DNA from 2 places in the Paenibacillus sp. J22FR21 genome. Region 2 is predicted to be linked to the other one. Evidence: riboswitches for the same ligand, from Rfam matches in the RefSeq annotation. Region 2 holds a riboswitch; the other holds the start of a gene.
What was found. A riboswitch is a leader RNA that binds a small molecule or an ion and turns the genes downstream of it on or off. The one in region 2 is predicted to bind cobalamin.
Positions count from the first base shown of each region.

Region 1: it holds a riboswitch for cobalamin, as region 2 does, so the genes downstream of both, AC0YNS_RS04955 (S-layer homology domain-containing protein) here and AC0YNS_RS03375 (ABC transporter substrate-binding protein) in region 2, are expected to answer to the same signal.

Region 1 is NZ_JBWDNJ010000001.1:994,806-999,009, forward strand. It holds gene metE (5-methyltetrahydropteroyltriglutamate--homocysteine S-methyltransferase) at 1-1,576, opposite strand, end outside; cobalamin riboswitch at 1,744-1,936, shown strand; gene AC0YNS_RS04955 (S-layer homology domain-containing protein) at 2,086-4,204, shown strand, end outside.
Region 2 is NZ_JBWDNJ010000001.1:664,481-668,684, reverse strand. It holds gene AC0YNS_RS03385 (ABC transporter ATP-binding protein) at 1-270, opposite strand, end outside; gene AC0YNS_RS03380 (FecCD family ABC transporter permease) at 267-1,307, opposite strand; gene AC0YNS_RS03375 (ABC transporter substrate-binding protein) at 1,309-2,334, opposite strand; cobalamin riboswitch at 2,493-2,732, opposite strand; gene AC0YNS_RS03370 (heavy metal translocating P-type ATPase) at 2,798-4,204, opposite strand, start outside.

The DNA of each region.
Region 1 (4,204 bases), 330 kb from region 2:
CTCCCCATACGATTGGCGGTTTGACGCATCTTGTACCATAGGATTGAACCCAAGCGTTCTCTGTGAAAATAAATCCGTCTAAACACTCACCGAAGTATTCCACCATATCGTTACGCTCATATTCGCCATGGACCAGAACGTCCAAGCCAATCTCTTCTTGAAGTGCAATACATTCCGCAATCTTATCGAAATTGAACTGTTTGTATTGTTCTTCGGTAATGGCGCCTTTCTTGAAAGAGAAGCGGTTCGCTCTGACTTCAGCTGTCTGCGGGAACGATCCGATGGTAGTCGTAGGAAGCGGAGGCAGCTTGAACTTGTCATTCTGAATCGCTTCACGTTCGGCGAAAGCAGGCAGTCTCGTGAAGTCAGCGTCCGTTAACGCTGACGTTCTGGTTTGTACAGCTTCGTTACCTGCGAAACGAGTGCCATTGAAGAGCTCTTCGTTCTGTAGGTAAAGGTCGGCTGCATATGGATTCGCATGCGCCAAAATCGCTTTAAGGTCAGCAAATTCACGAAGCTTCTCTTCAGCGAATGCGAAATAGTGTTTATGATGGTCAGACAGCTTTGTTTCGTTCTGCAAGGAGTATGGTACGTGCAGCAGCGAACAAGAGGAGCTAAGCACCAGCTGCTTCGCGAGTCCTTTCAACTCTTGCACGGTTGCAAGTGTGTGTTTATAGTTGTTCCTCCAAATATTCTTCCCGTTTACGACACCGGCGAACAGGACTTTATCAGCCGAGAATCCATTCTGGCGCACGAGCTCCAGAGATTGTTTGCCTTCAACAAAGTCAATTCCGATGCCATCGAAGGGGAGGGCTTGAAGGGCTTGATAACAGTCACGAATATCACCGAAGTAGGTTTGAATCAGAACCTTGACGTTGCCTTTCGCAGCTAGAATTTGGTCATACAACTTCGAGAAGAGGGCTAGATCCTCCCCGGTTAGGTCTGTTACCAGTGCCGGCTCGTCAATCTGAATCCACTCGGCGCCAAGTTCGTTTAGTTGCCGTAGGACGTTCGCATAGGCCGCGGCTGTTTCTTGTATGAAGTCGCCCGCTTGCTTGACGCCGGTATATTTGGCAAGCTTGAGCAGCGTGAAAGCACCGATTAATACCGGTTTCGTTGGGATATGAAGCCGTTTAGCCTCCAAGAACTCATCGAACAGCTTCGTGCCGGCCAATTGAATCGCAGTGGAATCGTCAATGATAGGAACCATATAGTGGTAGTTCGTGTTGAACCATTTTTTCATGGCCAGCGCTTTCACGTCGCCTTGCTCGCCTTGGTAACCCCTTGCCATAGCAAAATACGTTTCCAGCGGGCTAAGACCCAGCGATTGATAGCGCTCCGGAATGATATTGAACAAGCATGCCGTATCAAGCAGGCCGTCATAGAATGAGAAATCGTTGGAAGGTATAAAATCAATCCCATTCTCTTGCTGTCTTCTCCAGTGGTTGGCTCGAAGGTCCACACCGGTCTGATGGAGCTCGTCGATCGTAATGTCTCCTTTGAAATATTTCTCGGAAGCAAATTTCAGCTCTCGTAATGATCCTACTCTAGGATAGCCAATAAGTGATGTTTTCAATGTCAATCTCTCCCTACGCTTTGTGTTGAGCTTATTATAGTGCGGAGAGCTTGCTATCGGAAAACACAAAAATACTATGTCAAGGTATAGCTTTTTACTATGGGTTTAGAAGGCGAGTCGCTAATATCATAGACAAAAGCAGCAACATTCTATATTATGAATAGCAATTGAATAGAACTAGTCAAGGCGCACGCTTAGTCCATAAGCGCTGCTTAATAGGGAAGACCGGTGAAAATCCGGCGCGGTCCCGCCACTGTAAATGAAGAGCTGATCTGGGAATTGCCACTGGCCGTCAGGCTGGGAAGGTATAGAGAGGCATTGACGCATAGCCAGGAGACCTGCCTTGATTGGATTTCACACACTCTACGGATGATGGAGGCGGTGCTTTTTTTGTTGTCTTTCCTAGTAGTTGACGACGCGGGCAGCCCTTGATTCTTTCATGAATCAGGGGCATTTTTTGTTATGGTTGATATAGAATGCAACAATATACTTAGAGAGAAGGCAAGACTATGCGTTCAAAGGCACTCCAATCATTAGCTATTATCGTTTCATCCATTATGTTGTTATTGTCGATCACTGCCGGATTCGGTCCGGTGAAGACCGTTCGCGCTGAGGCGGCTTTCGATCTCGAAGCTACAATCGAAGCTGCATCGAGTTACTTCCAGAAAAGCTCATCAGGAGTTGGCTCCGATTGGGGGGCAATCGGACTGACAAAGGCGGGTAAGAAGATACCCGATACCTATGTACAATCATTAGTTAACCGCGTTAAGTATAGCGGCGGTGAATTCGATCGCGTTACCGAGTTAGAACGTACGATTATGGCTCTATCGGCTGCAGGTCAAGATGCAACGAATATCGCCGGCTTTAATTTGATCGAGAAGCTTTATACAAGCGACTACATGATTAGCCAAGGTATCAATGGCCCTATATTTGCATTGATTGCAATGGATTCAGGCCACTATGAGGTTCCGGCTGACGCGAAATGGACTAGAGAAACTCTTATTGACGAAATAGCCTCCCGCCAAAACGAAGACGGGGGATACTCGCTCGGCGTTGGCAACGATAGCGACCCGGATCTTACGGCCATGTCGTTAATCGCTCTTACGCCTTACGCTGACAATGCAACGGTTAAGAGTATGGATTTGATTTCAGATTTAACACAATGGCTTTCCGTAAAACAATCGCCGAATGGCGGTTACATCATTACGTCTTGGGGGAGTACCGTCGATTCCAGCGAAAGTGTATCGCAGGCGATTATCGGTTTAACTGCTTACGGTGTCGACCCAACCGGTCCGGATTATACCAAGAACGGAATTACACTGATCGACAAGCTCATGCAATTCCGAATGGAAGACGGTACATTCACTCATACGATGGATTGGCCAATGTCGAATGGCATGGCTACGGAGCAAGCACTTCAAGCACTTGATGCTTACAAGCTATTCTTGGAAGGTCATGGTGAGCGGCTATATGACTTTAGCGGCACATTGCCCGGACTCGAGCTAATTCCGGCTGCACCTGTAAAGATCCGAGTCGAAGGACCGGAACCTAATCAAGCCTTCTTCGAAGGAACGGTAAATGCAGCAACGCCTTTGGAAGCTTTAAAGTCGGTGTCAACCACTGGCAGCATTCAGCTGGGAATCACTTCAATGTGGGGCATGGTGTTTGTTGCCATTAACGATATTGCATACAATCATTATGATGATGATTATGGAAGCTGGAGTTTTTCAATCCAAAGAGGCAACAAATGGTTGACTTCATCGGATGGAGCTATGGATGAGATTCCATTGAAGCCAGCGGATAAACTTGTATTTTATTACAAAACTGATAACACTGAGATGATAGACACCATTAAGATGTTGCCAGAATCAGGTACATCGCTGAATGAAGATCGTGCATTCGACATCGTAGTCAATAAGATGACTATGGATTGGAGCACCTTTAAACTGGTTTCAGCTCCAGCAGAAGGCGTGAAAGTCGATGTCGTCCACGAGGGTGAAACGATTTCCACGCAGACGACTAATGTGCAAGGTACGGCGCGATTTGACGGGTTGACTGCTGGAAGTTACACCGTTTCCGTATCTAAATACGTCCCTAAGAGCGGGCCTGATGTCGTACATAAGTCCATGCCGCTGGAAGTGAGAAGCGGTATACCGCCGATTGAGCTGCAGCTACCAAATGAAGATCAGCCAACGATTACGATTCCTTCGGATGATCGCCCGTATATAATCGGCATTGCCGATTCGGATTCGAGGAAGCAAATTGCCATCACGATTCCGGAACAGAATCCGTCGTTGTTGATGTTGCACTTGCCGCTTGCCACCGCTCTCCCCGCCATAGAGGCGAAGAAGGGGAATCTAACGTTCAGCATAGCGCAAGGCACGCAACTCGTTAACGGTGATGGTTCTTCTATAGAACTGTTAACCTCCAAGAATAAGTCGGATTCCGTACTGGTAAGTCGCGTTCAATCCTTGATCTCGAGTGGTTCAATTCTTGAGAATGTGAGCGAAGCGATTACAATCGGTGGTGGAGCCGGCAGAATCGAATTTGATTCGTTTCTTACTCTGACTTTTGCAGGATTGAAGGGCAACCAGGCTGCCTATATCGAGAATGGATCTCCTCATGTGA
Region 2 (4,204 bases):
AAAACCAACCGAAGGCAATCCGCCTTGCTGCAGCACGGCAACCCATTTGGCCAAATCCTTGCGTTTATACGCACTAACAGCCCGATCCCTTAACAGCACTTCGCCTGAAGTCGGCAGCTCCATGCCTGTCAGCAGCTGGAGCAGCGTAGATTTACCGACGCCGTTCGGACCGATAATGCCATACATACGACCTTCTTGCATTGAGAAACTAATCTCGCGCAGAATTTGCTTATCCCCAATTATTTTGGATAATCGCCTTGCTTCGATCATGTTTGCGACCCTCCCTGCAGTACCTTACGCCGATAGAGCAAATAGGCAAAGAACGGTGCACCGATAAGCGCCGTCACCACGCCAAGCGAGATTTCCTTTGGGCTTAGTGCAGTTCGAGCGAGCGTATCCGCCCATAAGAGATAAATAGCACCGCCTACCGCAGACAGCGGAATAATGAAACGATAGTCCGGGCCGACCAGCAACCGAAGGAGATGAGGCACTACCAGCCCTACGAAACCGACTACACCCGCAATAGATACCGCAACCGCGGTCAAAAATGTAGAAACGATCAGAACGATCAGCTTCGTGCGCTCGACGTTCACGCCTAAATGCGCGGCATGTCGTTCGCCCAGCACGAACAAATTGAGATGCTGTCCATAGCGGATCATGACCGGCAATCCCACGATAAGAAACGGCAAGATCAGCCGGACGTGCTCCCAGCTGCGAGCACTTAGACTGCCCATTAGCCAGAATAAGGCTTCGTTGATAACGCCTTGCGACATCGACACCATGAACGTCACGAAAGCGCCGAGAAAGGCTTGAACGATTACACCGGACAAGATTAACGTCTCGACATTAATCGCTCCTCTTGCTCGGGAGAGTGCAAACACAATAAAGAGGGTAACGATCCCTGTAGTAAAAGCGACGAGCGGAACCGTCCATAAGCCGATTACCTTCTGGTAGCCGAATACAATCATGAATGCCGCGCCTACCGAGCACCCCGTTGCGACACCCAGTGTGAACGGATCAGCAAGCGGATTACGCAACACACCTTGAAATCCGGAGCCGGCAATTGCCAAACAAGCGCCGATAAGCATTGCTAATACGACTCTTGATAATCTTAGCTGTGTCACGATTGCGATATCGCTGGCATCATAGAGACCGCTCGGGTCCTCCATCCACGGCAACTGATGAATCAATATTCCCCAAACGCGCAGTAGCGGCAATCCGGATGAGCCAATCGACAAACTGACGACGACAGATACAGCAAGAAGGAGCATCGCTGCTCCTCCATAAACAACAAGCTTTGTTCTCATCTTACTTGAACAGATCCGGATGCAGCTTCTTCGCTACCTCCAGCAGCCCATCGGCAAGTCGAGGTCCGACCCGGGTCAACGGATCCTGATCCACTTCAAACACCTGCTTATTCTTAACCGCATTAATTGTTGCCCAGCCAGGTCTTGTTTCTATCCCGGTTAGGATAGGATTGGTCTCACCTTCAGCGAGAGTCATGGACGCATAAATGATCTGATCCGGATTCGATTTCACGACCGACTCGGGGTCAATCTCGTACCAGCCCTGCTCGCTGGCGACGTTAACGCCTCCGGCGAGTGTAATGAGCTCATCCAAGAACTCTCCTTTTCCGACTGTCCAGCCCGGTGCGAACTCCAGATACACATTCCGTTTCGGCGCATCTTTAACGGTGTTAATAACCTGTTCTCTAACTTGCTCCATATGAGCCGTAACTGCTGCAGCTTGCTCATTCTTATCCAAAATTTCACCGATCTGCTTCACCTTCGCTATGACAGCATCGTACGTCTTCGGATCTGTAGCAAACACCGGGATTTGGAGCGAGCGAAGCTTATCGACAACGGCACTCCCCATGGTATAGGAGGCGAGCACAAGGTCAGGTTTCAGCGAAACGATTTTCTCAATATCGGCGTCCATATCGCCGATCTTCGTCACACTCTCCGCTTCCTTGGGATAGTTAGAGTAATTGTCTACCCCAACCAGAGAAGCCCCGGCATCTATGGCATAGACGACCTCAGTCTCACTGGGCAGCAATGAAACAATGCGCGCAGGCGCAGACTGGAATGTGAGCTCAGTTCCCGTCACATCCTTCAACGTCAGCGGGTATACGGAATGTTGTTGCTGTGCGGAGTTATTCGCAGCAGCTTGCTCGGTTGCATTGGCCGCATTGCCAGCGCTGCCCGCATTACCCGCATTCTCAGCAGCTTGATTGGCGTTATTCTTACCTGAGCCACAAGCAGCTGTAATCAGCAGCACTGCAGCCATAGTTACGAGTAATACAAGTTTAGTTAATGGCATTAATTTAGATTTCATTTGAATCATTCTCTCCCCATTCTATAATTGCGTACAACAAAAAAAAGCATTTCCGACTTCGAGCGTCAGAAATGCTTACGTTCCGTAGAACATCAGCGGGCAATAAACGGTTGCCCATCTCCAACACCTCCCTAAGTCCTCGTAGGTAGCGTTCATACTGAACAGGCAGGTATCCTGACTCGAAGCTTCTGTCATCAACGTCTTCCCAAACGATCCCATCGTTCAGTGACTTATCATTGATGCGTTGTCGATTGGAGATGGGCGAGCATGCCTTCCCTTCCAGAATCGACGCTTCTTACAGTGGCGGGTCCGTGCCGGTATTGCACCGGTCTTCCCATTTAAGCTAAGCTTGCGCGTTTCAACGGACTGAAACGAACGCATACGCTTAGCACCTGTTCGTAAACTATGAAATTGTGCTTGAGTAACTATACCATCACCTTTTTAGGATGTCTACAATTGGCTTTCACTTCCGAAGAAATCGGTTCATTTGGCCGTTTAAACGCAGCGCATTAAATACGACAGACACCGAACTGAGCGCCATAGCTGTTCCGGCCATCCACGGCTCTATGCCGCCTACTGCCGCAAACGGGATCACAATAGAATTATAGAGCAGCGCAAAACCAAGATTTTGCCGGATATTCCGGACTGTCATTCTGCTGATTTGAAAAGCCTCATAGATACCGGTCAGCCGCGAGCGAAGCAGCGTCATATGCCCGGCATCAAGCGCTGCCTCCGTACCGCCGCCCATCGCGATGCCGACATCTGCGGCAGCAAGTGCGGGAGCATCATTCCAGCCGTCACCGGCCATTGCAATGACTCTTCCTTCCCCTTGCAGCTGGCGAATGAGCTCTGCCTTGTGCTCCGGCAGCATGGACGCATGTACATCATCCTGTGCGATTCCCGTGATCCGGGCCACGTTCATTGCTGATGATGAATGATCGCCGGTTGCAAGTAAGACGCGAACGCCTTCGGCTGCCATCGCCGAGACTGCATCCGTCGAGGAGCGTTTTACTTGATCGGTGAAGGCAAACGCACCGGCGCATTCCCCGTCTATCGCGGCATAGATGACCGTCTCCCCGAGTTCTTCTTTCCGATTGACGAAGCTCAGCAGCACTCGATTCATCTTCCAGTCCCGCTCAGCGGCAAAACCGGCATTGCCAATTTCGACGCGCTTGCCTTCAACGACTGCTTCAATCCCCTTGCCCGGATATGCTTGATAAGCCGTTGATTCCGGGATCACTAGCCCAGACCGTTTACCGGCAGCCTTAATCGCTGCTGCGAATGGATGCTGAGAATTTGCCTCAGCAGACGCCGCTAGACGCAGCAGCGCGCTTGGCGAGCCGGACAATGCGGACACTTCCGTTAACGCAGGCTTGCCTTCTGTTAACGTACCTGTCTTATCCAACACAATCGTATCCAATTGAGCCAGACGCTCCAGCGCGCCTGCTTCCTTCATCACGATGCCGCGGCGGGCAAGCTTACCGGTAGCCAATACGAGCGATATCGGCGCTGCCAAACCAAGCGCGCACGGACATGCTGCCAGAAGCACAGCAAGCGCATGAAGCGAAGCCTTCCCCCAGTCGCCCGGATCCAGCCAAATCAGCCAAAGAAGCAAGGTAGCCAAAGAAAGCAGCATCATAATCGGTACAAAAATAGCCGATAACCGATCCACTCTTCGCCCGATCGAAGACTTCGTCGCCTGCGCTTGGCGCGTCAATGCCGCAATTCGGCTTAACATCGTATCCGGCCCTGTCGCCGTTACCCGAATTCGCAGCTCTTGTCCGCGAACGATAGTACCGGCGTACACATGATCCCCGGCTGACCGCACGACAAGCGCGCTCTCGCCGGTTAGGAAGGATTCATCCATCGT